2 regions of the Lysobacter sp. ESA13C genome follow, and region 1 is predicted to be linked to the other one. Evidence: riboswitches for the same ligand, from Rfam matches in the RefSeq annotation. Region 1 holds a riboswitch; the other holds the start of a gene.
What was found. Region 1 has a riboswitch for S-adenosylhomocysteine ahead of ahcY (adenosylhomocysteinase). Riboswitches for the same ligand answer to the same signal wherever they lie in the genome.

Region 1 (15,454 bases):
CCTCGACCGGCGCCGGATCGTTGGCGGGCGGGGTGTAGCTCGGAAACGACGGGCCGTCGATGGGGCGGATCATGGCGCGCTCCTGCAGGATTTCACCGCCAGCCTAACGGCCGCGATTGCGCCTGCCAGCCTCGGTAGGACCCTAGGTGAGTCAGCGATTTGCCGGTTCAGCTTCGATGGATCCGGCAGCCTCATGCGGCATATTCCACGCGGTCGTCGGGTCGATGCATCGCTCGTGCCGCAGCGTGGTCGCGGCTTGCGCCGCTCCTACCCAAAAGCCGCGCATCCAAGGGTAGGAGCGGCGCAAGCCGCGACCGCGACGCCGCGGTCGGCGGCGCCACTTCGGCGCAGCCTGGCTGGACACAAGACGACGTAACCCATTCGATCGCACGGCCCTGAAGCAGCTCCGCACAAAAAGAAAACGGGCGCCGAAGCGCCCGTTTCCCGTGTCGCATCGATCCGCCTCGCGGCGGGGTCGATCAATAGCGGTAGTGATCCGGCTTGTACGGGCCGTCGACCGAGACGCCCAGGTACTTGGCCTGCTCGTCGGTCAGGGTGGTCAGCTTCACGCCGATCTTTTCCAGGTGCAGACGCGCGACTTCTTCGTCGAGCTTCTTCGGCAGGATGTAGACCTTCGCTTCGTAGGTTTCCTTGTTCGCCCACAGCTCGATCTGCGCCAGGGTCTGGTTGGCGAACGAGTTGGACATGACGAAGCTCGGGTGGCCGGTGGCGCAGCCAAGGTTGACCAGGCGGCCTTCGGCCAGCAGGAAGATCGAGTTGCCACCGGCGAAGGTGTACTTGTCGACCTGCGGCTTGATGTTCAGGCGCTTGGCGCCCGACGCGGCCAGCGCATCGACCTGGATCTCGTTGTCGAAGTGGCCGATGTTGCAGACGATGGCCTGATCCTTCATCTGCTGCATGTGGGCCAGGGTCAGCACGTCCTTGTTGCCGGTCGTGGTGACGTAGATGTCGCCGCGGCCGAGGGTGCTCTCGACGGTGTTGACCTCGAAGCCTTCCATCGCCGCCTGCAGGGCGTTGATCGGGTCGATCTCGGTGACCACGACGCGGGCGCCGTAAGCGCGCAACGAGTGAGCCGAGCCCTTGCCGACGTCGCCGTAACCGCAGACCACCGCGACCTTGCCGGCCAGCATCACGTCCATCGCGCGCTTGAGGCCGTCGGCCAGCGATTCGCGGCAGCCGTAGAGGTTGTCGAACTTCGACTTGGTGACCGAGTCGTTGACGTTGATCGCCGGGACCAGCAGCGAGCCGGCTTCGGCGAGCTGGTACAGGCGGTGCACGCCGGTGGTGGTTTCTTCGGAGACGCCCTTCCAATGCTTGACCACTTCGTGCCAGAAGCCCGGGCGCTCGGCGTGCACGCGCTTGAGCAGGTTCTTGATGACCTGTTCTTCGTGGTTGCCCGACGGGGTGTTGACCCAGCCGTCGCCGTTTTCGAGCTCGTAGCCCTTGTGGATCAGCAGGGTGACGTCGCCGCCGTCGTCGACGACCAGCTCCGGGCCGCGGAACTTGACCGCGCCGTCGCCCGGGAAGGTCAGGGCTTCGAGGGTGCAGTCCCAATACTCTTCCAGCGACTCGCCCTTCCAGGCGAACACCGGGGTGCCGCTGGCGGCGATCGCGGCGGCGGCGTGGTCCTGGGTCGAGAAGATGTTGCACGAAGCCCAGCGCACGTCGGCGCCGAGGTCGCGCAGGGTCTCGATCAGCACCGCGGTCTGGATGGTCATGTGCAGCGAGCCGGTCACGCGCACGCCCTTCAGCGATTGCGCGGCGGCGTACTTCTTGCGGATCGACATCAGGCCCGGCATTTCGTGCTCGGCGATGTCGATTTCCTTGCGGCCCCAATCGGCCAGGGAGATGTCGGCAACCTTGTAGTCGCCTTCGGTCGAGAAGGTCTTGGGTACTGCGTTCATGGTGTGTCGCTCCAGTTCTTTAGGGAGCCGGCGGATGCCGGGTCCGGCGAGTCATCGCTCGAAAGCGATCGCTCAAACCGGGCGCCGTTGGGACTACGCCTCGCCGAGCCTGGCCGTCATTCTGGAAGTCCGTAGCGGGTACGGGCTTTGCGGAAAGATCCGCGGATGACGGTCGCAGCGCCCCTCGGCGGGCTGAGCGCGCAGTATATCGCGGCGCCCATGACCGTCGCACGGCGCCGAGGCGGATGCGCCTGAATATGACGTTCATCGCGGAACCGAGGCGGCCCGGTTCCGGCCTGCTTTTCGGCCGGGTTGCCGGTCTGGCCCAGGCAGGCCCGGAACAGACCCAATGGGATAGGCCGGCGGGCACGGCGGCGGGCTAAGCTCGGCCGGGGCGCCCCAGGCGCAAGCGCATCCGCACCGGCCGGCACAAGCGCCGGCCGGGCAGCGGCGCTTCGAAGTTTTCTTCACTTACCGATCGGATCGAGCATGAACCCACTCGCGCGACGCACCGGCCACGACGGCCGGTCCTCCCTGAAGCCGCTATCCCGGGCCCTGAGTTGGCCAGGTGTGTTGCTGCTCCTGCTGCCGCTGGCGGCGACCGCGCAGACCGCGCCCGTCAGCGGTTATCAGCTGCCGCCGAAGGCCTTGCAGGCCATCGTAGATGCGCCGCGGCCGCCGCAGATGTTCACCAGCCCGAAGCGCGATCGGGTCGCCCTGGTGCAGACCCCGTCGTTGCCCGGCATCGAAGTGGTCGCGCAACCCGAACTCAAACTCGCCGGCCTGCGCATTCATCCGCGCACGCGGGCGCAGAGCCGCTTCGCCTTCGGCACGGGCCTGAGCCTGCTCGATATCGCCAGCGGTAAAAGTCTGAATGTGGAAGGTCTGCCGGCGCCGCTGTCGTTGGCGACCCTGGAATGGTCGCCCGACCAGCGCTGGATCGCCTTCAACCGCGTCGACAGCGCCAGCGGCGCCAACGAGCTGTGGTTGGTCGAAGTCGAGCAGCGCCGCGCGCACAAGCTGGTGTCCGGCCTCAATACCGTGTCCGGGCGCGGCTATGCCTGGATGCCCGACAGCCGCCGCCTGTTGGTGCAGTTGCAGCCCGAAGGGCAGGGCGAAGCGCCGCCGATGAACGCCACGCCGACCGGGCCGGCGGTGCAGGAAACCGAAATCAGCGCGACGGTGCGGCAGATCCGCACCTATCAGGACTTGTTGCGCAACGAGAGCGATGCGCGCGTGTTCGAGTACTACCTGCGCTCGCAGCTCGCCACCGTCGACCTGGCCGGTGCCGTGGTCCGCGCCGGTGCGCCGCAGTTGTACCTGGCGGCGACGCCGTCGCCCGACGGCCGCCACGTTCTGGCGACGCGGGTCGAGCGGCCGTTCTCCTATCAGGTGCCGGTGTCGATGTTCGGCCACCGCATCGAAGTGTTGGCGCCGGACGGCAAGTTCGAGCACGAAATCGCGCGCTTGCCCCTGGTCGACGGCTTGCCGACCGGCAACGACGCGGTGCCGACCGGCGTGCGCGAGATCGCCTGGCGCAGTGATGCGCCGGCGACCCTGGTCTGGGCCGAGGCCCAGGATGGTGGCGACCCGGCGCGCAAGACCGATATCCGCGATGCGGTGATGATGCAGGCCGCGCCGTTCGAGCGTCCGCCGCAGACGCTGATGCGTCTGGGCGCGCGTTACGCCGGTGCGCATTGGGGGCGCGGCGATCTGGCGCTGGTCGACGAGTTCTGGTGGAAGACCCGGCAGACCCGGCAATGGCGGATCGCGCCGGACCACGGCGATCGCGCGCCGGAGCTGGTGTTCGAGGGGCTCAGTGAAGACCGTTACAACGACCCCGGCGAGCCGGTCAGCATGCGCGACGCGAACGGCCAGCGCCGCCTTCTGACCACGGCCGACGGCGCCAGCCTGTTCTATATCGGCCAGGGCGCTTCGCCGGAAGGCGACCGGCCGTTTCTCGACCGCTACGACCTGGCCGACAAACAGCGGACGCGGCTATTCCATTCGCAGGCGCCGTACTACGAAGCGCCGCAGGTCGTGCTCGACGATCAGGGTAAGCGCCTGCTGACCCTGCGCGAGGCGCCGACCGAGCCGGGCAATCTGTACCTGCGCGATCTCAGCGCGAGCGACGCCGCGCCGGTGGCGCTGACCCGTTTCGCGCATCCGACGCCGCAGCTCAAGGACATCAAGAAAGAGCAGATCCGCTATAAGCGCAGCGACGGCGTCGAGCTGACCGCCGACCTGTACCTGCCGCCGGGTTTCGACGCCAAGCGCGACGGCCCGCTGCCGCTGTTGATGTACGCCTATCCGGCCGAGTTCAAATCGGCCGCTGCGGCCAGCCAGGTCACTGGTTCGCCTTATCGCTTCAACGCGGTCAGTTTCTGGGGCCCGCTGCCGTACCTGGCGATGGGTTATGCCGTGCTCGACAACCCGTCGATGCCGATCGTCGGCGAAGGCGAGCGCGAGCCCAACGACACCTACATCGAGCAGTTGACCTCGAGTGCGCAAGCCGCGGTCGACGAAGTGGTGCGCCGCGGCGTTGCCGACCGCGAGCGCATCGCGGTCAGCGGCCATTCCTACGGTGCCTTCATGACCGCGAACCTGCTCGCCCACACGCGCTTGTTCAAGGCCGGCATCGCCCGCAGCGGTGCCTACAACCGCACCCTGACCCCGTTCGGCTTCCAGGCCGAGGAGCGCAACTACTGGCAGGCCGAATCGACTTACCAGGCCATGTCGCCGTTCAACTACGCCGACAAGATCAAGGACCCGCTGCTGTTGATCCACGGCGAGCAGGACAACAACTCTGGCACCTTCCCGATCCAGAGCGAGCGCCTGTTCGCCGCGATCAAGGGCCTCGGCGGCAAGGCGCGCCTGGTGATGCTGCCGAACGAAAGCCACGGCTACCGCGCGCGCGAATCGATCCTGCACATGCTGGCCGAGACCAACCGCTGGCTCGATCGGTATGTGAAGAACGCCAAGCCCGAAGCGGCGAGGCCCAAGACCGCTGGCGCGAAGTCCGCGCCGGACAAGCCGGCGGCTTCGAAGTAGGCCTTGCCGTATCGGCAAGGCCGCGACGGCAACGAGCGGGACGGAACGGGGCGCATTGCGCTCCGTTTCTGTTTGCACGGGGCGATCGGGCATTGCGTCGCAAGCGCTGGGTCCGCTTGGCGCTGCCGCACGCAGGCAAGAGCCAATTCCTTTTGAACGATCGAGGCCGATTACGCCCGAGCAGCGCCGGAGAACGACGGCACTAGCCTCGAATGAGCACGATGCTGTTCCGATATCGGGATCAGTGCCGATGCGCGATCCCAGGACAAGGATCGCGAACCCTGCCGTTGCACTCTGGCGCCACGCCGGAGCCGCGCATCGCGCGCTTCGCCGTATTCCTCCATCCGGTTTTCGAGGCGCCCATGCACCTGTCCGCATCCCAGCTCGGCTACGTCCCCTCGGTTACGCCGCAGACCGAGCCGACCACGCATCAGGTCGCGCACGGCGAGACCCTTCCTGCGATAGCGGACCAGTACGGCGTTACCCCGCAAGCGCTGCGAGCGGCCAATCCTGAGCTGTTCCAGGACAAATGGCGCCTCGATGAAGCGCAGCAGAGCGGCCGCGCAGACCCGATCTTCTACGGCGACACGTTGCGGATCCCGGCTGCGCCTATGAGCGTGACGGCCGAGCCTATGGAGAGCCCTTACGAAGCCAGCCATGGCACGACCAACAGCGAATTCACCGCCGGCATGGGTTCGGTGAAGATCGGTTACAACCCGGGCGACAACGCCACCAAGGTCACGGTAACGAACGAGGCCGCCGTGGAGGGCTCCAGCCAGGTCGGATTCAAGATCAGCGCCGAATCGTCGCTGGAAATCGGTTGGGTCGTGAAGGAGGGCAAGACCGAGTTCACCGTGACCGGCGCCAACGTCAACAAAACCCATGCCGAGGTCCGCAGCGGACAACTGGAAGCCGAGGTGTCGGTCGGCGCGGGGTTCCGCGCCCGCTACAAGGTGATCCTGCCGGGCGGAGGCCACGACCCGAAGGAAGTGGCCAAGATCGATCCCTTCGACCCCAGCACGATTCCGCTCGGGGCGACCGTGATCATGGACGGTCAGTACTACACCCAGACCGAAATCGCCGGTTCGTTTCGCCATGTCGGCGGCGAGTCGGAGATCAAGGACGCCAGCGGAGTGAGTTATTCGATCACCCGTACCGGTTCGAACCAGGTGCAGATCATGAAGGGCCCGAGCGCTTCGATCGAGGCCTACAACGGCGGTGGCGTTCGCTTCAAGGGGGCCGGAGGCGTCGAGGGTTCGCTGACCGTCGGGCAGCAGATCAACGTGGGCGATTCGATGATGCGCACCGCGACGTTCGATCTGGACAGTGCCGCAGGCCGATCCGCCTATGGGAACTTCTTCGCCACCGGCGAAGCCGAGCATGGGGCGCCCGGGGTGTCCGATGTGGCGACGGTGCATCGCCTGGACGTGTCCTCGCAAGGCCGGCTCAAGCTCAAGCTGAGCGCCGGCGAAGCGGAGGTGGAAGGCGACATCGCATTGCGCGCGGCCACGACCGGGACCTACACCCAGACGACGTATCCCGACGGCTCCATCGCCCTAACCAGCGAATTCAAGTACGGCAACAACGTGCCGCTGAAGGTGACCCAACGTTTCGACGCCGAAGGCAACGAAGTGCGATCCGAACGCACCTACGAATACACCGTCGACACCAGCGGCCTGGGCAACCATTCGGCGCAGCAGATCAATTGGGTGCTCAGCGGCGGAGCCAGCGAGAGCGGCCCGGCGATCCCGGGCGAGAAGGTCAAATTGACCTTCACCGAAGGCGAGATGCGCGCCTTGAACGCGCAAGCCGAAAAGGCCGGCGACACCTACGCGCCGGGTAACTCGATCGCCTCCCTGACCGACGACGGCGACGGCCATTCGCGCAGCACCTTCGCTTTCGCCGTCGGCCTGTCGCGCACGTCCAACCAGGACAAGTACGGTTTCGCCAACAGCCTGCTGGAAATCTCCTATGCGGCGGACGGCCACATGTCCAGGGGCGATTTCGATCGCATCAGCATGGATGTGGAGAAGCACAACCCCAACTGATGCAAGCGGCCGGGTGGCGCCGAGTGGCGTCGCGCCCGGACGAGGGGGAATACGAAAGGGCCGCTGTCGCGGCCCTTTTGCGTTCTAGGAAACGAGACTGCGCGCACCTGGCCGTGACCTGCGTTGCAAGGCAATGCCGCCGGCCCGCGCGCGAGCTGCGGGACGATGGCGGCGTGCGCGATCGGCGGTCGGAATTCAGGAGTTACAGGAGTCATTCGATGGGGAGAGCGGCATGCGAGTCAAAGTAGGCCTGGACGAATGGCTGGCGGCCGATCCGAAGCAGACCGACCTGATCACCGACGGTTTGCTCGGTTGCGTCGCGGTGGGATTGACCGGCAAGGACCGCATCGCCCTGACGCACGTCTACGACGAAGCCAAGGACCAGGCCTTTTGGCCGGGCTACCAGGAGAAACTCGACGCGGCCCTGCAGGCCTCGAACCTGGGCGAGCCGGACGAGGTCCGCGCGGTGCTGGTGTATTCGGATCACACCAGCGAGGCGCTGTGCGGGCGTATCGAAAAATGGTTGCAGCGTCATGGCATCGAATCGGAACGCCGCGAGGACGACGGTTGCCGGGTGTCGGACTCGACGCCGAAGCCGGCGGTCACGATCAAGAGCGAGGATTCGAGCGACGAGTACATGTACGGCTATCTGACCACGCGCGATTCGGACGCAGCGGTCGCGCGGTTTGCCTTGTCGAAGGAGGCCGGGGCGGCCACGCCGGCATTGCAAGATCCGCAGGCGTCGCTCGGGATCGCGAAGATTCCGGCGTTGAGCGAGCCATCGCATCCGGGATGCCCGTTGTATGCGTCGATTCTCAAAGAGGTAAAGGCCTTGGACGGCGGCATGTTCAAAGGCAAGGATATCTGGGAGCAACAGATCGCCGCGGAATTGACCGCGCAATGCCTCGATGCCGGCATCCGCGAGATCAAGGGGGTGGCCCCGGGCACGAAGGACGTCAATCAGGTGTTCGTGCTCCCGGGCCAGCAAGAATCCGCACGGCATGATCTGTGCGTGCACGCCTTCGAAGTGGACGAGACGACCATCGCCGGCGCGAGCGAACGCGCCTTCAAAGACTTCGCGCTGAGCGCTCTGCACAGCGAAACGCAGGGTATCCAGGCGCAAACCCAACAGGGCGGCCAGACCAAGGGCATGTGAGGCGGCGCCGCGACGACGTGTCCCGGCCGTGTTTGCCGCCATTTTGCGTTCGGTCATTCAGTTCGATTCGGCGAATCGTCGCCGTGATCGTTCGAACCCAAACCGGAGAACGTTATGAACGATCGCGTCAAAGTCGGTTTGAATGAATGGATGGTCGCCGATGCCGGCACCACGGACCTGGTCACCGACGGCTTGTCCGGTTGCGTGGCGGTGGGCCTGGCGGGGAACGGCAAGGTCGCGTTGTCGCATGTCTACTCGGGTTGCGACAGCGAGAAAGCCTGGGGGGATTACCATCCCAAGCTGGAAGCGGCCCTGGAAAGTTCGGGCTTGGGCGACCTGCGAGGGAAGAAGGCCGTGCTGGTGTGCGCCCAGGGCGAAGACGCCGGCGGCCAGGATGGATGGTTGCCTGCAAAGCTCAAGACCTGGCTCGAGAGCAAGGGCGCGGTCGTCGAAACCCGCCAGGACAACGGGTGCCGGATTTCCGCCAACGCCGATGTCGTCACCTCGACCTTGAAGAAGCACGACACCGCCGAGTACTACAGCCACGACTACAAGACCTCGCGGGACTACGGGCTGTCGGCCGATCCGAGCGCCGAAGCGGTCACCCTGTCGATGCTTGGCAAGCCTGGCTATCCGGCGGCGCTGGCGCAGGCGAGGGAAACGCCCAGCGCGTCGGCGCCCGCTCTGGTTGTGGGGGCGAGCAAACCGGCAGAGGCGGTGATGGTGAACGATAAAAAGCACCCGATGCATGGCCTGTACTCGGAGATCCTCGGCAAGATGCCCGGCGATGCGTTCGATCTGAAAAAAGGCGAGAACGTCGCCGACTTGTTCAGCGCTCAACAGGCGGCAGCGGCCTTGACCGTGGCCTGCATGAAGCGGGGCATCTACGGCGACATCGACAAGATCGAGACCTTCGTCCCGCCGGGCAAGGAGGACACGATGTTGAGCGCGACCGAACGCGGCACGAGCGAATCGCGTACCTTCGCGGCGGTGAATCTCGAAGACGTCTGCGATATGCCGATGTCGAAGCTAAGCGCAGAGGCAACGAGCCTGCATGCCGCGCGGATGCTGTCGGCGACCCCATCGAACCCGAACCCGTCGCAGGCGGTCGGAGGCGCTTCGCCTCAGCACCTTTGAGCCCGCACGGGGCGCACCGACCACGAAAAAGGGCCGCTTTCGCGGCCCTTTCTCTTGATGCGATATCGCTGCCGGCTTACTTCTTCAGCCCGGCATCCTTGCGCAGGTCGTCGGCCTTGTCGGTCTTTTCCCACGAGAACGCGGTCGCGGTCTGCTTCTTGCCGGCGCCGTCGACGTAGCTGACTTCCTTCGGCTTGCGGCCGAAGTGGCCGTAAGCGGCGGTCGGCTGGTAGACCGGGTGGATCAGGTCGAGCATCTTGACGATGCCGTACGGGCGCAGGTCGAAGTGCTTGCGGATCAGCTTCTCGATCTTGTCGTCGCTGATCTTGCCGGTGCCGAAGGTGGTGACCGAGATCGAAGTCGGTTCGGCCACGCCGATGGCGTAGGAGACCTGCACTTCGCACTTGTCGGCCAGGCCGGCGGCAACGATGTTCTTGGCGACGTAACGCGCGGCGTAAGCGGCCGAACGGTCGACCTTCGACGGATCCTTGCCCGAGAACGCGCCGCCGCCGTGACGGGCCATGCCGCCGTAGCTGTCGACGATGATCTTGCGGCCGGTCAGGCCGCAGTCGCCGACCGGGCCGCCGATCACGAAGATGCCGGTCGGGTTGATGTGGACCTTGCTCTTGGGCAGCTTCTCGAGCCACGCCTTCGGCAGCACCGGCTTGAGGACGTGCTCGTACACGCCTTCGACCAGGTCCTTCTGCTTGATGCCCGGATCGTGCTGGGTCGACAGGACCACGGCGTCGAGTCCGACCACCTTGTGTTCGGAGTCGTAGCGCAGGGTGACCTGCGACTTCGCGTCCGGACGCAGCCAGGGCAGCTTGGAGTTCTTGGCCTTGCGGATCTTGGCCTGCTGCTCGACCAGACGGTGCGAGTAGTAGATCGGCGCCGGCATGAATTCCGGGGCTTCGTTGCAGGCGTAGCCGAACATCAGGCCCTGGTCGCCCGCGCCCTGTTCTTCCGGCTTCTTGCGGTCGACGCCGGCGGCGATGTCGGGCGACTGCTTGCCGAGCATGTTGATGATCGCGCAGGTGTGGCCGTCGAAGCCGACGTTGGAATTGTCGTAGCCGATGTCGTTGATGACCTTGCGTGCGATGGCTTCGATGTCGACCCACGCATTGGTGGTGACTTCGCCGGCGACGATCGCCGCGCCCGTCTTCACCATCGTCTCGCAGGCCACGCGCGCGCGCTTGTCCTGGGCCAGGATGGCGTCGAGGACGGCGTCGGAGATCTGGTCGGCGATCTTGTCCGGGTGGCCTTCGGAGACGGATTCGGAGGTGAACAGGTAGCTGGACATCGAGGCTATATCCTCGTATTCGGATAGAAAGATGGCCGCACATAATACAGCGTCGGCCGCGAGCGCGCATTGTGCCGTGTCTTGGGGTTGCCGGGGGTTAAGCGGTCTTTAACTGCGGCCTATGTCCGGAATCTTCGGGGAAAAAGCCCGTCCGGGACCGCCGCCGGCCCTGTCACGGGACTGACCCGAAACCGCCATGATCCTGTCGCTGCTCCGGCTCAGGCTGCCCGGCATACCGCCGCCGATGCGACGCCGATGCTGCAATTCGAACGCCGACTGCAAGAGCGCTTCCCGCAATGGTTCCGGGGTCGCCGGGCCGGGATCGCCCGTCCTTTGCTCCGCACCATCGGGCGCTGGTCGAAATTCGACCGGGTCGATGGCTTCCTGGCCGAGAACGGCCACCTGCGCGGCTTCGCCTTCGTCACCGCCGCCCTGGATTTCCTGCAGGCGCGTTATCTGGTCGAGGCCGCCGAGCTGCAGCGGATTCCCGCGACCGGACGCCTGCTGATCGTCGCCAACCATCCGTCCGGGGCGGTCGACGCCCTGGCCCTGCTCGATGCGGTCGCCCGCGTGCGCCGCGACGTCCGCATCGTCGCCAACGATTTGCTGTCGGCGCTCGACGGCCTCGAAGGTCTGATCTTGCCGGTACGCATTCTGGGCGGCCGGCCGAGTCCCGACAGCCTGCACGCGATCGAGGCCGCGCTGCAGGCGGAACAATGCGTGATCGTATTTCCGGCCGGGGAAGTCGCCCGGCTCGGGCTGCGCGGGGTCACCGACGGCCGCTGGCGGCGCGGGTTCCTGCGCTTCGCCCGCAAGACCGCCGCGCCGGTGTTGCCGGTGCGGATCGAGGCGCGCAACTCGGCGCTGTTCTACGGCGCCTCGGCCTTGTTCAAGCCGGCCGGCACCGCCCTGCTGGCGCGCGAGATGTTCGCCCGGCGCGCGCGCCGGGTCGCGCTGCGGATCGGCCGGCCGCTGCAACTGCCGGTCGACGGCGACGCCGAGCGCTTGCTGCGCGAAGTGCGGCGCGAACTGCATGCGATCGGCACGCCGCGCGAGCGCGCCGCGCCGATCGGGCCGGAGACGTTGATCGACGCGGTCGACCCGGCGCTGGTGCGGGCCGGGGTCGAGGCGATGGAATCGCTGGGCCAGACCCTCGACGGCAAACAGATCCGGGTCGGCGTGCTGCCGGCCGGCGCGCCTTTGCTGCGGGAGATCGGCCGCCTGCGCGAGCTGACCTTCCGCGCGGTCGGCGAAGGCACCGGCCAGCGTCTCGACGTCGACGTCTTCGACAGCTGGTACGAACACATCGTGCTGTGGGACGCGGTCGAGGCCAAGATCGCCGGTGCCTACCGCATCGCGCGCGGCAGTCGGGTGCTGGCCGAGCGCGGCCTGGCCGGGCTCTACACCGCGTCCTTGTTCCGCTATGCCGACGACGCCGTGCCGCGCCTGGCGCAGGGCATGGAGCTCGGCCGCAGCTTCGTCGTGCCCGAGTACTGGGGCAGCCGCAGCATCGATTACCTGTGGCAGGGCATCGGCGCCTATCTGTGCCGGCATCCGGGCGTGCGCTATCTGTTCGGGCCGGTCTCGATCAGCGCGGCCCTGCCGGCCGATGCGCGCGAGCAGATCGTCGCTTACTACGCGCGTTATTACGGCAGCGAGGAATCGGCCGCGGTGTCGAAGCAGCCCTTCGTCTACCGGGCGGCGCCGCCGCAGTTCGACGCGCTCGATGCGGCCACCGCTTTCCGCGTGCTCAAGGGTAATCTGGACGCGCTCGGAGCCAGCCTGCCGATGCTCTACAAGCAATACACCGACCTGTGCGAACCCGGCGGGGCGCGTTTCCTCGCCTTCGGCGTCGACCCGGCCTTCAGCGACGCGGTCGACGGCCTGATCGAAGTGGACCTGCAACGCCTGCGCCCGAAGAAGCGCGAGCGCTATCTCGGCGGCGCGCCGCGCGCGGCCGAGTCCGGCACCGAACCCGTCGCCAGCGAGGCCGTGTCATGAGTCCTGCATCGATCACGCAATTGCCGGTACGCCGACGTGCCGTGTTCGTCTCCGACGTGCACCTGGGCGCCAAGCACTGCCACGCCGAGGAATTCGCCGACTTTCTGCAGAGCCTGCGTTGCGATCGCTTGTACTTGGTCGGCGACATCGTCGACCTGTGGTGGATGGCGCAGCGCCGCGCCGCCTGGGGTTCGGCCCAGTATCGAGTGGTCGAGGCGCTGCACGCGCTGGTGCGCGCCGGTACCGAACTGATCTATGTGCCGGGCAACCACGACCGCTCGATCCGCCGCTTCTGCGGCCTGGTGCTGCCGCGCATGCAGGTGCGGCGGCGTGCGATCCACCTGACCGCCGACGGCCGCCGCCTGCTGGTGACCCACGGCGACGATTACGACACGGTGACCCAGTTCGGCGGCATGCAGGAGAAATTCGGCGACTGGTTGTACGAGCGCATCCTGACCAGCAATCGCCTGACCAACCGCGTGCGTCGTCGCTTCGGTTTGCGCTACTGGTCGTTGGCGGATTTCCTCAAGCGCCAGAGCGGCGCGGCCGAGCGCTACATCTCGCGCTTCGTCCAGGCCGGCCTCGGCGACGCCAGCCGGCGCGGTCTCGACGGCATCGTCTGCGGCCATATCCACCGCGCCGCCTTGTTCGAACGCGACGGCTGCGTCTATGCCAACGACGGCGACTGGGTCGAAAGCCTGACCGCCCTGGCCGAAGACCCCGATGGCTCCCTGCGCCTGCTGGCCCACACCGGCGAGACCCTGGCGTTGTTGCCGGCGCGCGCGCCACGTCTGCTGCCGGGCGCATTGCCGCACGCGGCCTGAGCTAGCCCAGGGAAGCTCGATCTCGCTTTGCTCGCTCTCCCGCTTGCGGGAGAGGGCCGGGCTGAGGGCCGCCCAACGCCGCGCCCACCCCCGCGCCCCTCAATCGCCCGCGACCGCCCGCTTCAACGCCGCCCGCGCCAGCAAGCGCGTCGAATCCAGGGTCGGCAGCGGCGAGTTCTCGTCGCTGATGATCAAGGGGATCTCGGTGCAGCCGAGCACGACCGCGTCGCAGCCGGCGTGCTTGAACCGTTCGATGACCTGTTGGAAATACGCCACCGACTCGGGCTTGAAGCTGCCATAGACCAGCTCGTCCATGATGATGCGGCCGATCTGCGCGCGTTCTTCCGCGCTCGGGCGCATATAGTCCAGGCCCAGCGCTCCGAGTTTGTCCGGATAGACCTCGCTCTCGACCAGCCAGCGCGTGCCGGTGATGCCGATGCGGCGGAAGCCGCGTTCGGCCGCGCGCTGCGCCACCACCTGCGCGATATGCAGCCACGGCAGCGGCGAGCGCGCTTCGACGTAGGCCATGGCCTGGTGAATGGTGTTGTCGGGGCAGATCAGGAACCGAGCGCCGGCCGCGGCCAGCTTGCGCGCCGACGACAGCATCAGCTCGCCGACGCCGTCGAGGTCGCTTCGATCCAGGCAGCTCACGTAGTCGGCCAGGGAGTGGCTATGCAGGGAAATTTCCGGATGCGCATGCGGACCGAGCAGGCGCGCGCCCTCGGCGCAGATCGTCCGGTAGCACAGCGCCGCGCCCTCGGCCGAGCAGGCGACGATACCGATGGGCTGGGGCAGGGGGCGGTTGGGCATAGGGCGATTCCTGGCGGAGTTTCTGGGGGGCGGCGAGGCGATCGGTTCTCGGCAGGCTGATTATCGAGCAGCGCCGCAAGCGCTTCCAGGCAAGGCCGTGGGCCGTGCAGGGCGCCATCACAACGAAAAACAAACTCGCCGCCGCCGGCCCTGCGGTTAGCATTCGCGCATGGATTCCTTGACTCAAATCGTGCTCGGCGCGGCGCTGAGCGCCGCCATCGCGCCTGCCGGGCATCGCCGCGCGGCCTTGCTCGCGGGCGCCGCACTGGGCACCTTGCCCGACCTCGACGTCATCCCGGTCAACCTGTTCACCGCCGACCCGGTCGAACGCATGACCTGGCACCGCAGCCTCAGCCACTCGCTGCTGGTGTTGCCCTTCATCGCCTGGGCGATCTGGGCCTGGTGCCGCGAACGCGGCGGCCGCGTCGCGCAATCGCCCAAGCGCTGGTTCTGGGCGATGCAGGCGGCCTTGCTGACCCATCCGGTGCTCGATGCGTTCACCGTTTACGGCACGCAGCTGCTGTGGCCGCTGCCGGTCAAGCCGGTGATGTGGTCGAGCGTCTTCATCATCGACCCGCTGTACACGGTGTGGTTGCTGCTCGCCTGCGTGGTGGCCTGGTTCGCGCGCGAACGCAAGCTCGCGCAACCGGCGCTGGTGGTCGGCCTCGCATTGAGCTCGTTGTATCTGGGCGGCTCGCTGTGGGCCAAGTCGCGGGTCGAACAGGAGGCCGAGGCCGCATTGGCCAAGCTCGGGCTGGAGGACGCGCCGCGCTTCTCGGTGCCGATGCCGTTCAACACCCTGCTGTGGCGGGTGGTGGCGATGACGCCCGACGGCTTCGTCGAAGGCGAGCGTTCGCTGGTCGCCGATCGCGGGCCGATGCAGTTCCGCGCCTATGCTTCCGACGTGCAAGCCTATAGCCAGGTCAGCGGTTATCCGGCCGTGCACCGCCTGAAGTGGTTCAACCACGGCTTCATGAAAGCCGAACAGCGCGATGGCCGTTTGATCGTGACCGACCTGCGCATGGGCGCCGAGCCCGACTACAGCTTCCGTTTCGCGGTGGCCGAACGCGCCGCCGAGTCCTGGCGCGAGATTCCGCCGCAGCAACTGCAATGGCCCTGGGATGCGGCGCGCAAGCTGCCGGCGATGTGGGCGCGGATCTGGCGGGAGCCGGAGATCGTCGCCGACGCCCAGGCGCCCGCGC
Region 2 (15,454 bases), on a different contig from region 1:
TGCCGCGCACCCCGATCGTCGCCCTGACCGCGTCGGCCTTGAAAGGCGAAGCCGAGGCCTGCCAGGCCGCAGGCATGGACGACTACCTGGTCAAGCCGGTCGCGGTCGCGCGCCTGGCCGCCACCCTGCAGCGCTGGTTGCCGCACACCGTGCCGCCGCCGGGCACCTCGCCGGCGCTGGCGAGCGACGAACGCGCACGCGTACTCGACGGCGAGGTGCTGCAGCACCTGCTGAGCGACAGCGGCAGCGATACCGCCGAGGTGCTCGACGACTTCCTCGTCGTCACTCGCCAAGACCTGGCCGAGTTGCAGAATGCGCGCACGCAAGGCGACCTCGCCGGCGTGCGCCGTCAGGCCCATCGCATCAAGGGCGCCGCGGCCCTCATCGGAGCCCACGAACTCGGCGAGGCCGCGCAGGCCGTCGAGCAGGCCGCGCACGACGAAGACTGGGCATCGTTGCTGGCGGTGCTCAGCGAATTGGAAACCGCGCTCGAGCGTTTGCGGCGACTGCCGCGCTGAATCGAGCGTGGCGCTGGGCCGGATGAGAACGCCAAGAGCAAATCCCCCCTGCCCCCCTTTTCCAAAGGGGGGAACAGCAGTTGCGGCGGGTGCGGCGCGGGCGGCGGCAGCGATAGGCGCAGCCGCAGCGACGATCGCCTCTACACCTTTCGACCAAGCGTGTTGACTCGCCCCTTTGACAAAGGGGCCGCGCCCGGCGCAACGCCGAAGTCTCTCGTGCCTACAGCGCAGGGGATTTGCCGTTGCCGTTGCACCGGCAGCGACGATCGCCTCAAGACCTTCCGAACAAGCGTGTTGATTCGCCCCCTTTGACAAAGGGGGCGGCGCCCGGCGCAGCGCCGGGGTCGCTCGTGTCTACAGCGCGGGGGATTTGCTGTTGCTGTTGCTGTTGCTGTTGCCGTTACTGTTGCTGTTACCCCAACGCCCTACTTCGCCTGCGCATCCTCGATCGGGATTTGGTGCTCGCGCAGCCATTCGATCACCGCTTCGCGGTCGCGGCGGGTCTGGCCGTTGAGGACCTTCTCTGGGGTCATGAACATGAAACGCTGAAAACTCGCGCCCTGCACGTTGCGGGCGTTCGGGCTCGCGCCGGCCTGCAACAAGGTCAGGGCATGGCCGAATTCGTTGACCTTGGCGGCCTGGTGCAACGGGGTGTTGCCCATGCGGTCGGCCAGGTCGGGCTTGGCGCCGGCGGCAAGCAGGGCCTTGAAGTTGTCGGCGCGCTCGCCCATCAGCGCCGCCGCGAGCGGGGTGGCCTGAGTGACGGTGTTCGGGGTGTCCGGGTTGGCGCCGCGATCCAGCAGCACCCGCAGGTAACGCGGGTCGTTGGCCATCGCCGCCAGGTGCATCACGGTCATGCCGTCGTCGCTGCCGACCGCCGGGTCGGCGCCGACGCCCAGCAAGGCCTCCAGGCCGGCGCTGCTGTGGTGATACAGCGCCCACTGCAACGGCGTGGTGCCCTTGGCGCCGCGCGCGTTCGGGTTGGCGCCGGCGGCGGCGAGCTCGCGCACGCGCGCGGCATTACCGTCCGCCGCGGCCTCGGCCAGTTCGGCGCTGCGCACGTCGGGGAAGACTTCGCTGGCTTGCATCGATCGGTTTCCCGGGCCTGCACACGCCGTGCAGACCGACAGCATAAGCACGATGGCGGCGGCCATCACGCGCGAGGCCGCGCCGCGCGGGTTCAGATGCGGAAAGTTCATGACTAGGCGCCTGCTCTGGAAGACGACCGTGGTCGGATGGCCGGATCGTAACGCAGCCGCGCCGGCGGATAAGAGAAGGCGGTGCCGTTCACGGGCAGACGCGACCACGCAGCCCGCCGCCGTGGCGCGCCCACGCCGTCGCCACGCTCGCGTCCGCGCCTCAGTCGAAGGGATTGAGGAAGCTGCCGACGTCGTCGAGGACCTTGACCGTGCCTTCGGCGACATCGCCGGCGAAGTCGAGGGTGGCCTCGGTCGCGGTGCCCAGGCCATCGAACACGATCTCGGTCAGCTCGCCGGCGCCTTCGGCGACATCGCCGAGGATCTGGCCGCCGTCCTCGATCCAGCCGCCGAGGGTGTCGCCGGCATCCTTGAGGCCGACGTATTCGCCGAGGTCGCGGATCAGGCCGCCGGCAAGTTCGCCGCTGCCTTCGGCGACGTCGCCGACCAGGTTGAAGCCGCCGCGGCCGACGTCGCCGGCCAGATTCAAGGTGCCCTCGGCGAGGTCGCCGGTGAGCTTGAGGGTGCCGTCGATGTAGCGGCCATCGGCGTATTCGTTGTTGATCACGCCGTCGAGGTCGCCGCCGAAATCGTAGCCGACGTTGAAGGCGTCGACGCCGAGGTCGATCAGCTCCTGGGCGCCGTCGCCGAGCAGATCGATCGCGGTTTCCGAAACGGTCTCGGCCGTGCGGTCGAGGAGTCCGAGATCGTCGCCTTCGATGCTTTCGGTCGGGGTCGGGGTCTGGGTCTTCATCGCCTCGATCACGGTCGCGGCGCCGTGCGCGCTGAGCACGTTCGGCCAGCCTTCCGGATGCTTCAGGTTGAGCTCGTAACCGACCGCATCGGGCGTGCCGTTGAGCACCTCGACGCTCTGCTGCACGCCGGTCAGCGGGTCGCCGTCGACGTTGTAGCGGCGGATCTGGCCGTCCTCGGCCTGCGAGCGCGCGTCGTGCGGGCTGAAGCCCAGGTCGCGCAAGGTGTCGTTGCTGAGGCCGGCGGCGTTGAAAGTCACCGCGGTGTTGCCGGTGGCCAGCGCCGCGGTCGAGGCCAGGCCGCCGCCGAGCGAGTGGCCGGTGAACACGACGTTGTCGCCGAACGCAGCCTCGGCTTCCTTCGCCAGGGCGACCGCCTGCTTGTACTGACTGGTCTCGAAGCCCAGGCCCTGGCCGACGTCGTTCGCGATGTCGCCGTCGCCGAACGGGCTGAAGCCGTTGGTGCCGGCGAAGGCGACCACGTACTGGCCGTTGTTGTTGGTATAGACCGCGGCGCGGAAGCCGGTGCCCTCGGTCTCCAGCGAGGCCGGGTCGATGCCGGCCGGCTTGCCGTCGGGGCCCTTGAGGTCGAGCAGTTGCTCGGGGGTGAGACGCGTCCAGCCGGCGGTGCCGGCGCCGTCGGTCTTGTAGACGTCGCTCGACAGCTCGGCCAGCGAGGTGTCGATGGCCTTCTGCGGCTGCTGGCCGTAGAGCTGCTCGCTGAAGGGTTCCTGCGCGGCGGTGTCGACCGGCGCGTGCGGCGAATACGGCAGCTCGACCGGTGCGCTCGCCAGGGTCAGCGGTGGTGCGGTGTCCTGCGGCAGGGGTTGCGAGGACGGCTGCGGGTGCAGCAGGTGATCGATCAGATTCGGCAACTGGGCGAAACGGAACGCACTGTCGAACTCTGGAAAGCTCATCGCGGCCACCCCCTGGGTACTTGAACGCAGCGTATGGACGCGGATTGTGCAGAAACAGCTGGTACGCGCCCGAGCTAGGGTTGACCCTAGGGTTCGGGAATCGGGAATCGGGAATCGGGGAGCAAAGCAGGAACGGGAGCGGGAGGGAGGTCAACCTTCGGCCCAGGCGCGCGGTCGCCGGGCTGCGTTATGGTCGGGGTTCACCTGGAGAGGCACCGCATGTCCCGACCGATCACCGCGCCCCGCCGCGGCCTGGCGCTGCTCGCCCTGGCCTGCGCGCTCGGCCTGCCGCTGTCCGCCCCCGCCGCCGACCGCATCAGCGGCAAGGCCTTCGCCACCCGCAGCGAGGTCTACGCCCCGCACGCGATCGCCGCGACCTCGCACCCGCTGACCACCCAAATCGCGCTCGACGTGATGAAGGCCGGCGGCAGCGCGGTGGATGCCGCCATCGCCGCCAACGCCGCGCTCGGCCTGATGGAGCCGACCGGCAACGGCATCGGCGGCGATCTGTTCGCGATCGTGTGGGACCCGAAGACCCAAAAGCTCTACGGCTACAACGGCTCGGGCCGTTCGCCCAAGTCGCTGACCCTGGCCGAGTTCCAAAAGCGCGGGCTCAAGGACATTCCGCCGCACGGCCCGCTGCCGGTCACCGTGCCCGGCACGGTCGACGGCTGGTTCGCCCTGCACGAACGCTTCGGCCGCAAGCCGATGGCCGAGAACCTGGCGCCGGCGATCCGGTATGCGCGCGACGGCCATCCGGTGCACGAGGTCATCGCCTACTACTGGAACGCCTCGGTGCCGCGTCTGTCGAAGTGGCCGGGCTTCAAGGAGCAGTTCACCATCGACGGCCGCGCCCCGCGCACCGGCGAGATGTGGAAGAATCCGAACCTCGCCAACACCCTGGAGCAGATCGCGAAGGGCGGGCGCGATGCGTTCTACAAGGGCGAGATCGCCCACACCATCGATGCCTACTTCAAGGCCAACGACGGTTTCCTGAGTTACGACGACCTCGCCGCCCATCGCGGCGAATGGGTCGAGCCAGTCAGCACCAACTACCGCGGCTACGACGTCTGGGAACTGCCGCCGAACGGCCAGGGCATCGCCGCGCTGCAGATCCTCAACCTGCTCGAAGCCTACGACCTGAAGTCCTACGGCTTCGGCAGCGTCGAACACCTGCATCTGTTCACCGAGGCCAAGAAACTCGCCTTCGCCGACCGCGCGCGCTGGTACGCCGACCCGGCGTTCTCGAAATCGCCGGTCGCGAAATTGATCTCCAAAGACTACGCCGCGCAGCGGCGCAAGCTGATCTCGATGGACAAGGCCTTGCGCGAAGTGCAGCCGGCGACGCCGAAGGAGCTCGACGAAGGCGACACCATCTACATGACCGTCGCCGATGCCGACGGCATGATGGTCTCGCTGATCCAGTCCAACTACCGCGGCATGGGCAGCGGCATGGCGCCGCCGGGCCTGGGCTTCATCTTCCAGGACCGCGGCGAGCAGTTCGTGCTCAAGGAAGGCCATCCCAATTCGTTCGCGCCGGGCAAGCGCCCGTTCCACACCATCATTCCCGCGTTCGTGACCAAGGACGGCAAGCCCTGGCTGTCGTTCGGGGTGATGGGCGGGGCGATGCAGCCGCAGGGCCATGCCCAGATCGTCATCAACCTGATCGACTTCGGCATGAACCTGCAGGAAGCCGGCGACGCCCCGCGCCTGCAGCACGACGGTTCCACCGAACCGGCCGGCCAAGCCACGGTCATGAGCGACGGCGGCGAACTCGACCTGGAGACCGGCTTCGCCTACGAAACCGTGCGCGAGCTGATGCGCCGCGGCCACAGCGTGCGCTTCGCCCACGGCCCTTACGGCGGCTACCAGGCGATCATGGTCAACCCCCACGGCGGCTACGTCGGCGCCAGCGAATCGCGCAAGGACGGCCAGGCCGCGGGCTACTGAGCGAACCGCTTCGGGCTCGGAATGTAGGAGCGCGTAAGTCGCGACATGCACAGCGACATGAGCCCACGCAGTCGCGGCTCACGCCGCTCCTACAAAAGCCCCGCGGCTTCAGGGTAGGAGCGGCGCAAGCCGCGACCGCGTGGGCTCATGTCGCTGCGCAGTCGCGGCTCGCGCCGCTCCTACCCGAAAAGCATCGCCGCGCGATTGACAGCGCCGACTGTGCTATCGAACACTATTCGCGCGGCGTCGAACCAACGCCGCGCACCAGTTGCGGATCGCTCTCAGGGCCGGTCCGCAGTCCGGACCGAGGGGTGCTGCGACGGAACCGACGCGTTCCGCCACGCTCGATCCGCGATGCCGAGACAAGGGCGCCCTCCCGATCATGGAGGCGTCATGCCCGTTTCTCATACCGCGTCCGACGACGCGAACATCCATTCCGGTGCCGCGACCAGCGCCGCCCACGCTGCCTCGCCGAACGGCTTCCAGCTCGCCGTGGTCACCTCGGCCGTCTACGCCGAGTTCCATCCCGACGACGCCGGCCTCATCGACGCCCTGCGCGGGCACGGCATCGAACCGGTCGCCTGCGTCTGGAACGACCCGGCCGTGGACTGGACCCGCTTCGATGCCGTCCTGGTCCGCACCACCTGGGATTATTTCCGCCACTACGACGACTTCCTGGCCTGGTACGACCAGATCGAAACCCTCGGCCTGCCCATCGCCAACGAACTGCCCTTGCTGCGCTGGAACAGCAACAAGCGCTATTTGCTCGATCTCGCCGCCCTCGATGTCGCGATCATCCCGACCGTGTTGGCGCGCGGCGACGCCCTCGCCGACGCGGTCGCGGCGATGTCCGGACGCGAAGTGGTGATCAAGCCGACCGTCAGCGGCGGCGCCTGGCATACCGTGCGCGGTCGGGTCGGCGAGGCCGCCTTCGCCGAAGCCTTGGCGGCCCTGCCGCCCGAACTCGAATATCTGGTGCAACCCTTCATGGCCGAGATCGTCACCGAAGGCGAGTGGTCGCTGATGTTTTTCGACGGCCATTACAGCCACGCCGTACTCAAGAAACCCGACGCCGGCGACTACCGCGTGCAGACCGATTTCGGCGGCAGCGCGAGCTTGACCGAGCCCGACCCGGCGATTCTCGCCGCGGCCCGGCGCGCACTCGGCGCCGTGGCTGCGTTGGGCTATCGCGACCAGGCCTATGTGCGCGTGGACGGAGTGATGACCGCCGACGGCTTCCGCCTGATGGAACTGGAGTTCATCGAACCCTTCCTGCACCTCGCCGCGTATCCCCCGGCGGCGGAGTTGTTCGCCGCGCAACTGGCGCGGCGCTGGCCGAGTGTCGGCGAATCGGCGACGCTCGCCGCCGGATAAGCTTCTGCACCGCGCCGCCGCGAGGCGGCGCAACGGAGTCCGCATGCCCCCCGCAACCACCGAGCCCCTGTTTTCCTACGGCACCCTGCAGCAGGCCGATGTACAGCAGGCCACCTTCGGCCGTCTGCTCGAAGGCCAGGCCGACGCCCTGGTCGGTTACCGCCGCACGATGGTGAAGATCGAAGACGCGCAGGTCGTCGCCACCAGCGGCGCGGCCTATCACCCTATCGTCGAAGCCAGCGGCGATCCGCACGACCGCGTCGAAGGCATGGTGTTCGCGATCAGCGCCGAAGAACTGGCCCACGCCGACGCCTACGAAGTCGACGAGTACGAACGCGTGCAGGCCCAACTGGCGTCGGGGCGGCGCGCGTGGGTCTACGTGAAACGCCGTGGCTGAAGCGGCGGCCGGCGTTTGATCGGTCGACCGGTCAAACGCTCTTCGTATAGCGAAGCCATCGCGACGATCACCGACATCGCGAGGTTCCGCGAGCGCTGGCAATCGCCGTGCCCTCGTTCCTCGAACCCTCAATCCGCCGCAACCGTGCGCCCGCGCGCCCACTCGCGCAGCGCCGTGACCTGCTCGCCCATCAGCACCGACAAGGGCCGGGTCTGCTTGAGCTCGGCGCGCAACTGGAAATCCGCCAGGGGCGTGTTCGCCGCATGCGCGGCGTACATCGCCGCGACGATGGCCTGCTCGATCTCGGCGCCGGAAAAGCCGTCGCTGGCCTGGGCGAGCGCGACCAGGTCGAAACCTTCCGGCTTCAGCGCGCGCTTGCGCAGATGGCTGGCGAACAATTCCTCGCGCACCTCCGCGACCGGCAGGTCGACGAAGAAGATTTCGTCGAAGCGGCCCTTGCGCAGCAGTTCCGGCGGCAAGGCCTCGATCTGGTTGGCGGTGGCGACCAGGAACAGCCGCGACTTGCGCTCGGCCATCCAGGTCAACAGATAACCGAGCACGCGCCGCGACACCCCGCCGGCGTTGTCGCCGCCGTCGCCGGCCAGGCCTTTCTCGATCTCGTCGATCCACAGCACCGCCGGCGACAACTGCTCGGCCGAACTCAAGGCCGCGCGCAGGTTCTTCTCGGTCTCGCCGTGGAACTTGTCGTACAGGGTGCCGAAGTCCAGGCGCACCAGCGGCACGCCGAAACCGGCCGCGACCGCCTTGGCGATCATCGACTTGCCGCAGCCCTGCACGCCGAGCAACAGAATGCCCTTGGGCGGGTCCAGCCCGGGCGGCGCATCGCCGCTGACGAACACGCCGCGGCGTTGCTCGATCCAACGCTTGATCCGGCGCGCGCCGGCGACTTCGCTCATGCGCGCACTGTCGTATTCGTAATGCAGGTGGCCGGAACGGTTGAGCAGCTCGAACTTGAGCTTGGCCAGTTCCGGCAGGTCGTCCGGGCCGATCGCGCCGTCGCGGAAGATCAGATGGCGCGCGATCCGGCGCGCATCGACCGGGTCCAGGCCCTGCAGGTTGCGCACGATCTGCTTGACCGCGTCGGCGTCGCTCTCGACTCGGCGCCCGCCGTGCTCGCGCATGTAGTTCTCGGCTTCCTCGCGCACCAACTTGAGCAGGGCGTTGGCGTCCGGCAGGCTCGGTTGATGGCGCACCGCCAGCGACTCCAGGTCCGGCGGCAACTCGACCTTGTGCCCGATCAGCACCAGCACGTGCGGCTCGCAGCCGCGACGCTGGACGATCTCGCGCAGCTGGCGCTGAGTGCTGGCGTAGCCCAGGTAGGGGTGCGCATCGAACATCAGGTAGATGCCGCGCTGTTCGGCGTCGCGGATCGACTGCAAAGTGTTGGAGATGTCGGGAGCGACCTCGGTCTCTTCGTCGTCGCGGTCGAAATCGACCCGGCGCAGGCCTTCGGTGATCGACCAGCGGTACAGCGCCCGCCACACGTTCATCAATACCTGGCGGAACAGCTCGATCACCCGCGACTCGTCGCGGGTCTCGATCACGATCAATGCGGTGTTGGCGCGGATCAGCGCCGTCAGGTCTTGCAGTTCGCTCATGGGGCCGTTCTTCCGTGGACGCGACATGATACGGCGCGCCGATGGGTCGGCCTCGGAAAAACTCGGGCAACCGCAAATCCCCCACGCCCGCTGCGCGGTCGTTCGCCCCCTTTGTCAAAGGGGGCAACAGCCAGGGCCGCTGCAGCAAGGACGCATCGAACACAGGGCCTTTGCACTCCCACCCGAGGCACTTCCCCCCTTTGAAAAAGGGGGCCAAGGGGACTCGCTCTTGCTTCGCTTCCAAACCGCCCGCCCCCTCGAGCGCCGCTAAGCCTAAAGCCGCCTTGAGGCCGCGCCGCGCAACCGCGACCATGCTCTACCACCCGACGTTCGCGATCCCCGTCCATGGCTTTCGACGCCTTCGCCCTGGTCCTGGCCATGCTGGGGCTGGGTTACCTGTTCCAGCGCTCGCGCGTGTTGCCCGACAACGCCGCGCAGACGCTGAACCTGGTCGTGCTGTATGTCTGCCTGCCGGCAGCGGTGTTGCGCTATGCGCCGCGCCTGCATCTGGAACCGGCCCTGCTCGGCATCGCCGCGGTGCCATGGCTGCTGCTGGCCGCGACCCTGCCCTGCGTCGGCGCGTTGTCGCGCTGGCTGAAGTTCCGCCGCGACGAGCATGCGGTGCTGCTGCTCACCGTCGCCCTCGGCAACACCAGCTTTCTCGGCTATCCGCTGACCCGCGCCCTGATCGGCGAGCACGCCCTGCCGTACGCAGTGGTCTACGACCAGTTCGGCGCCTTCCTGATGCTGTCGACCTTCGGCCTGTGGGTGCTGGCGCGCTACGGCGGCGACCAGCGGCCCAGCGCCGCCGACATGCTGCGCCGGATCGTGCGCTTCCCGCCGCTGTGGGCCTTGTCGATCGGCTTCACGGTGATGCCGGCCGAACCGCCGAGCTGGATCGCCGGCGGCCTGCAACGCCTGTCCGACGCCCTGCTGCCGCTGGCAATGCTGACCATCGGCCTGTCGGTGAAACTGACCCTACCGCGCGACGAGCTCAAGCCGCTGCTGTCGGGCCTGACCCTGAAGCTGGCGCTGATGCCGGCCCTGGCCTGGGCGCTGGTGCCGTTGCTCGGCCTGCACGGCGAGATGGCCCGCACCACCGTGCTCGAATCGGCGATGCCGCCGATGGTCACCGCCGGCGCCCTGGCCATCGCCCACCAACTCGCCCCGCGCCTGGCCGCCGCAATGGTCGGCTACGGCCTGCTGCTGTCGCTGCTGACCTTGCCTCTGTGGGCCGCGATCGGAGCGAACGTATGAAATCTAAGGCCCGCATCCGCAGCGCCGAGGGGCGAGGCCGGCTTGGCCGCGTGTGGTCGGCAGCCTTGCTTGCGACTTTGTGCGCCTGCAGTCCATCGTCCGCCGATCGTGCTGCAACGACGGCCAAGACCGGCGCAGCGACAGGGGCCGTTCAACCGATGCCCACCGGCGAAACCGGCTTCATCGGCAAACCGGGCTCGCACCGAGCGCCTGCCTCGACGAAGGCGGCCGCCATGACCCGGCTCAGCGAAGACATTTCCGCTGCGCTGCAGGCGCACCTGCACATGCTGGCTGCCCGGGGCCAAGCCCGCGACCGCCTCGACATCGCCTTATTGTTGCCCTTGCTCGATCACGACTCGGCGGCCGACCCGTCGCTGCGCCGTGACTCGCTCGCGCTCGCGCGCGAAGTACCCGACCAGCGCGCCTTGGTCGCCTGGCTCGAAGCCATGACTTGCATCGACAGCAACGGATGCGACTCGCACGCGGCGCTGGCGCGGCTGCAGCAGGTCGAACCGGACAATGCCGCAGTCTGGCTGCTCACCCTGGAGCAGGAGGCGACCGCACAGAGCTCCCCACGCACCGACGAAACGCAATTGGAGCTGCTGAGCCGAGCGGCGCGGGCGAGCCGGTACGACGACCATCTGGCCGACACCAGCCGCGAGACCTTGCGCGCATTACAGCCGGTGCGTTGGCCCCCCCTCGATCGCGATAGCGAAGCGGCGTTGCGTAACATGCTGCACTTGTCCGACAGTGTGCCCGCATCGGCGCTGGGACCGGCGCTCATGGCCACCTATGCCACCGCGATGGAGATTCCGCCGTACAGCGCCACCGCCGGCGCCTGCGAGCCGGATACGGTCCTGCTACCGGGTTCGCATCGACTCGTGCCTTGCCGTACGGTCATGAGCCTTATGGCCGATGGCGACAGCCTGATCGCGCAGGCGCTGGGCACCACGCGCATGGTGCGCTTGTCCCAGGACGGCCCCGAGGCCATGCATTGGCGCGAACGCCTGCGCCAGTCACATTGGCTGCGCGCGCAATGGTCAAAGATCGGGTCGCCTGCGCTGAGCTACGCCATCCGCGAGCATGGCGAGGTCCCGGCCCTTCGCGCCGAACTGGCGCGGCGCGGGCTCGGCATGCCGCCGCCGGGCTGGCTACCCGAACAGCCGCGCGCCCGTTCGTTGATTCTGAGCGGCCGGCTGCCACCGGATTCCTGAGCGCCGTCTCCCAACCCCCACCCCGTGATGGCCCCGGCCACACCCCCGGTGTACGCTGCGGTTTCCATCCGGAGGGAGCTCGCATGAAGACCGTGCTGGTGGCCAGTTCGAAGGGCGGCGTCGGCAAGACCACGATCGCCACCCACCTTGCCGCCCAGGCGGCCCTCGATGGCCTGCGTACGGCCTTGATCGATGCCGATCCCCAGGGTTCCTCGACCCGCTGGGCGCAGCGCCGCTCGGTCCTGGAAAGCGCGGTCCTGCCGCTCGACGGCACCCGCCGCAAGGCCTGGCGCAAGAGCCTGCCCGACGACGCCCAGCGCACGGTGATCGACGCACCGGCCGGCGCGATGGCCGACGATCTGGAAAGTTTCCTGGAGATCGCCGACGCAGTGCTGGTGCCGATCCAGCCCTCGACCCTCGATATCGAAGCAACCGTGCCCTTCCTCGACACCCTGGCCCAGCACCCGCGGGTGCGCCGCGGCCAGCTCCGCGTCGGCCTGGTAGGCAACAAGCTCAAGCCCTGGACCAACGCCTCGCAGCAGGCCATCGAGCTGCTGCGCGAATGGCCCTACCCGGTGGTCGGGCAGATCCGCGACAGCCAGGCCTATGTGGTCATGACCGCGCTCGGCAAGAGCCTGTTCGACTACCACTCCGCACAGATCCGCGAACACCAGGCCGATTGGCAGCCGCTGCTGAAGTGGATTCGCAAGTAAGGCACGCCGCCTCGGCCGCGGTCGGCGCCGACGCTACCCTTATTCCGATCCGACAGGCATCCTCCTACCGTCGCTCTTCGCACGTCGCAACGATTCGTCCAGCCTTCGCGCGCCTGTCGTTTCCGACCCCGCTTTCACCTCCGCCGCCAGAACTGCCCACTCCATGCGCGAATTGATCCTGCTCCGCCACGCCCACGCCGAGCCGGCCGCCCAAGGCCAGGCCGACCTCGACCGCCCCCTGTCCGCCGAAGGCCTGGCCGAAGCCGAAGCCGCCGGCCGCTGGCTCGCCGAGAACAAGCTGGTCCCGGACTGCGTGCTGTGCTCGCCCTCGCGACGAACGCGCGAGACCCTGGAAGCCGTGCTCGGCGCGATCGGCTATGTCGAACAACGCATTGAGCCGTCGGTCTACGACGCGACGCCCGGTACGCTGATCGGCCTGGCCGACACCCACATCGAAGCCGAGCGGCTGATGCTGGTCGGCCACAACCCCGGCCTGGAGCGCCTCGCCGCGCTGCTGCACAGCGGCCAATCGGGCGATTACCGCGGCATGCCGCCGGGCGGGATCGCGGTATTGAGCGTGCCGGTCGGCACCGGACTGGAACCGGGAGTGGCCCAGCTCAGCGCTTTTTGGTGGCCGTGAACCCGGCGCGGCCGGCGCCGTCGCGCTGGCGGCGCCTTCGCAGTCGGGTCGCCGCCGGCGCCGCCTTCGCGGCCGCGTTCGCTTGCCCGGCCTGGGCGCAGTCGACGTTCCAGGTTTTCGACCCCGACCACACCCGTTTCAGCTTCGAGCTGCGCACGCGCTGGGGCCAGAAGGTCGCCGGCGTGTTTCCGCGTTACGACGGCGAGGTCACCACCCTGGCCGACGGCCGCCACCAGGTGCGGATCCGCCTGGCGACCGCCGCGGTGCAGTTGGGCGATTCCGAGCGCTACACCCGCCTCGCCCGCGGCGAGCGTTTCTTCAATGCCCCGCTGTATCCCTACATCGAGTTCCTGTCCGAACCGCACGCGCCCGATCTGGTGCGCACCGGCGGCGCCCTGCGCGGCAAGCTGACTCTGCACGGGGTCAGCCGCATGGAGACCTTCGTGCTCGGCGCGCCGGCCTGCGCCCGTCCCGGCGAGGACTGCGACGCCATCGCCCAGGGCAGCGTCAGCCGCTACGACTACCGCCTCGACGGTTGGCAGTTCGCACTCGGCGACCGGGTTCGTTTCACCATGCAGGTCCGGCTCAAGCCGGGCGTGTTCAAACATCCCGAATCCAAGCCCGCCGAGGCGCGCTCCGGCGAAAGCCACCCGGGCGACCCCGGCCGGGTTCCGGAACGAAAGGAGTCTTTCCGTTGAATGCGGTACCGCGCGGCCTGACGGCCCTGCTCGTCCTGACCTTGTCGGCCTGCGCCACGCTGAGCCCGGCGCAGCGCGACCGCGCCAGCCAGATCGCCGCGCAGGCGCGCTCGACCCAAATCGACTGCGACGCCGCCGACGCCTGCGCGCAGCCTTCGCCGCTGCGCGAGCTGGGCAGCAAAGCCCTGGCCGCGTCGACCCCGGAGCAGCCGCGCCACTACGCGGTGATCCTCGACCGCGGCCCCGATGCCCTGCTCGCACGCATCGACCTGATCCGCAGCACCACCCGCACCCTCGACCTGCAGACCTACATCTACGACGAGGACGACGCCGGCAAGCTGGTGCTCGACGAACTGCTCGCCGCCGCCCGCCGCGGCGTGCGCGTGCGCCTGCTGATGGACCAACTCGCGGCGCTGCGCCACATCGACACCCTGGCCGCGCTGTCCGGCGCCCACGTCAATCTGGAAGTGCGGCTCTACAACCCGGTGCTGCACCGTGCCCGCATCACCTACCCGCAGTACGTGCTGGCCGCGGCCTGCTGCTGGCGCCGGCTCAACCAGCGCATGCACACCAAGCTGCTGCTCGCCGACGGCCGCGTCGGCATCGCCGGCGGCCGCAACTACCAGGACGACTATTACGACTGGGACGACGAATACAACTTCCGCGACCGCGACGTGCTCGTCGCCGGCCCGGTCGCCGACGCGATGGGCACCGACTTCGAGTTGTTCTGGAACGACCGCCGCAGCGTCCCCGTCGAACGCCTCAGCGACGTCGGCCGGCGCCTGATCTCCGACGGCGTGCCGGCCCTGCCGAAGACCGAGTTCGAGCGCCCCAAGCGCGCCCAGGCCATGCTCGACGATGCCGCCAATGCCGAGACCGTGCGCGAGCGCGTCGCCGACCATGCCATCGAAGTCGGGCAGGTGCGCTACATCTCCGATACGCCCGACAAGCATCGCGAGAACAGCGACGCCAGCGCCCTGGCCTCCGACTCGCTGCGCGGCCTGATCGCGAACTCGCGCAAGGAAGTGATGCTGCAGACGCCGTACCTGGTGCTGTCGAAGGCCGCGCAGAAATTATTCAGCGACCTGCACGAACGCCCCGACGCGCCGCGCGTGATCGTCTCCACCAACAGCCTCGCCGCGACCGACGCCTTCATCGCCTACGCCCTGTCGTACAAGTACAAGCGCCGCTACCTGCGCGAGTTCGGCTTCAACATCTACGAATACAAACCGTTCCCGGCCGATGCGCCGATCGACATCGCCGCGACCGGCGCGACCCTGCCCGCGCTCGGTCTGCCGGGTCTGCCCGAACAGCCGCCGCCGGCGCGCTGGCGCCGCCAGGACCGCAGCAGCGTCGCCTACCCCTACCAGTACCGGCGGCCGCTCGAACGCGAATACGTCGCCACGCGCTATGCGCGCCGCCGCAGCAACGAACCGGTGCCGCTCAAGCGCGCCGGCGTACGCATCGGCATGCACGCCAAGTCGATGGTCATCGACGACCGCATCAGCGTGATCGGCACCCACAACTTCGACCCGCGCGGCGACCACTACAACACCGAGAGCGCGGTGGTGATCGAGGACGAAGCCTTCGCCCGCGCGCTCGGCGACAGCATCCGCCGCGACATCGCCCCGGCCAACTCCTGGGTGATCGCGCGCCGCGACAAACCGCCGGTGTTCTCGGGACTGGAGTATTCGATCGCGAAGATCTCCGAACACCTGCCGCTGTTCGACCTGTGGCCGGTGCGTTACGCGACCAGCTACGAATTCGTGCCCGGCCCGAACTGCCCGAGCCCGCTGTACCGCACCGACCCGGGCTTCCGCGCCTGCTACAAACCGGTCGGCGATTTCCCCGAGGTCAACCTCGGCGTGAAAAGCCTCACTACGCGCATGTTCACTGCGTTCGGCGCGGGGCTGGCTCCGATTCTTTGATCGCAACGCGGCAACGTTGCGCCGTAAGTCCTCATGCGTCCCTGCTCATGCAGGGAAGCTTCTTCGCCTTGCACTTCCTGTAACCGACGCAGGCGGAAACAGGAAGAGCGCCTGTCTCTGCGCCCTCTTCCGCTGCGCTCTAAACCTCGGAAAGAGGGTTGAGGTAGGGCGCACTCCCACGACCGATCCGCTCGAAGCCCCTCTCCCGCTTGCGGGAGAGGGGTTGGGGTGAGGGTATGCATGAGCGAAAAAGCTGGGATGGGGCCCGCGTCTTCGGAGAG

Region 2: it holds a riboswitch for S-adenosylhomocysteine, as region 1 does, so the genes downstream of both, LC490_RS00205 (hypothetical protein) here and ahcY (adenosylhomocysteinase) in region 1, are expected to answer to the same signal.

Annotation. Positions count from the first base shown of each region.
Region 1 covers NZ_JAHXYK010000003.1:391,073-406,526, forward strand. Annotated here, with positions in the region: gene LC490_RS07830 (hypothetical protein) at 1-73, opposite strand, end outside; gene ahcY (adenosylhomocysteinase) at 480-1,925, opposite strand; S-adenosyl-L-homocysteine riboswitch at 1,998-2,117, opposite strand; gene LC490_RS07840 (prolyl oligopeptidase family serine peptidase) at 2,610-4,976, shown strand; gene LC490_RS07845 (LysM domain-containing protein) at 5,339-7,024, shown strand; gene LC490_RS07850 (XVIPCD domain-containing protein) at 7,158-8,180, shown strand; gene LC490_RS07855 (hypothetical protein) at 8,331-9,317, shown strand; gene metK (methionine adenosyltransferase) at 9,394-10,617, opposite strand; gene LC490_RS07865 (GNAT family N-acyltransferase) at 10,873-12,618, shown strand; gene LC490_RS07870 (UDP-2,3-diacylglucosamine diphosphatase) at 12,615-13,442, shown strand; gene LC490_RS07875 (amino acid racemase) at 13,542-14,252, opposite strand; gene LC490_RS07880 (metal-dependent hydrolase) at 14,422-15,454, shown strand, end outside.
Region 2 covers NZ_JAHXYK010000001.1:47,386-62,839, forward strand. Annotated here, with positions in the region: gene LC490_RS00185 (ATP-binding protein) at 1-518, shown strand, start outside; gene LC490_RS00190 (ankyrin repeat domain-containing protein) at 944-1,717, opposite strand; gene LC490_RS00195 (hypothetical protein) at 1,878-3,383, opposite strand; gene ggt (gamma-glutamyltransferase) at 3,603-5,333, shown strand; S-adenosyl-L-homocysteine riboswitch at 5,634-5,714, shown strand; gene LC490_RS00205 (hypothetical protein) at 5,727-6,707, shown strand; gene LC490_RS00210 (gamma-glutamylcyclotransferase family protein) at 6,751-7,104, shown strand; gene LC490_RS00215 (AAA family ATPase) at 7,233-8,723, opposite strand; gene LC490_RS00220 (AEC family transporter) at 9,069-9,980, shown strand; gene LC490_RS00225 (hypothetical protein) at 10,139-11,194, shown strand; gene LC490_RS00230 (ParA family protein) at 11,278-11,907, shown strand; gene LC490_RS00235 (histidine phosphatase family protein) at 12,071-12,547, shown strand; gene LC490_RS00240 (YceI family protein) at 12,538-13,245, shown strand; gene LC490_RS00245 (phospholipase D family protein) at 13,242-15,173, shown strand.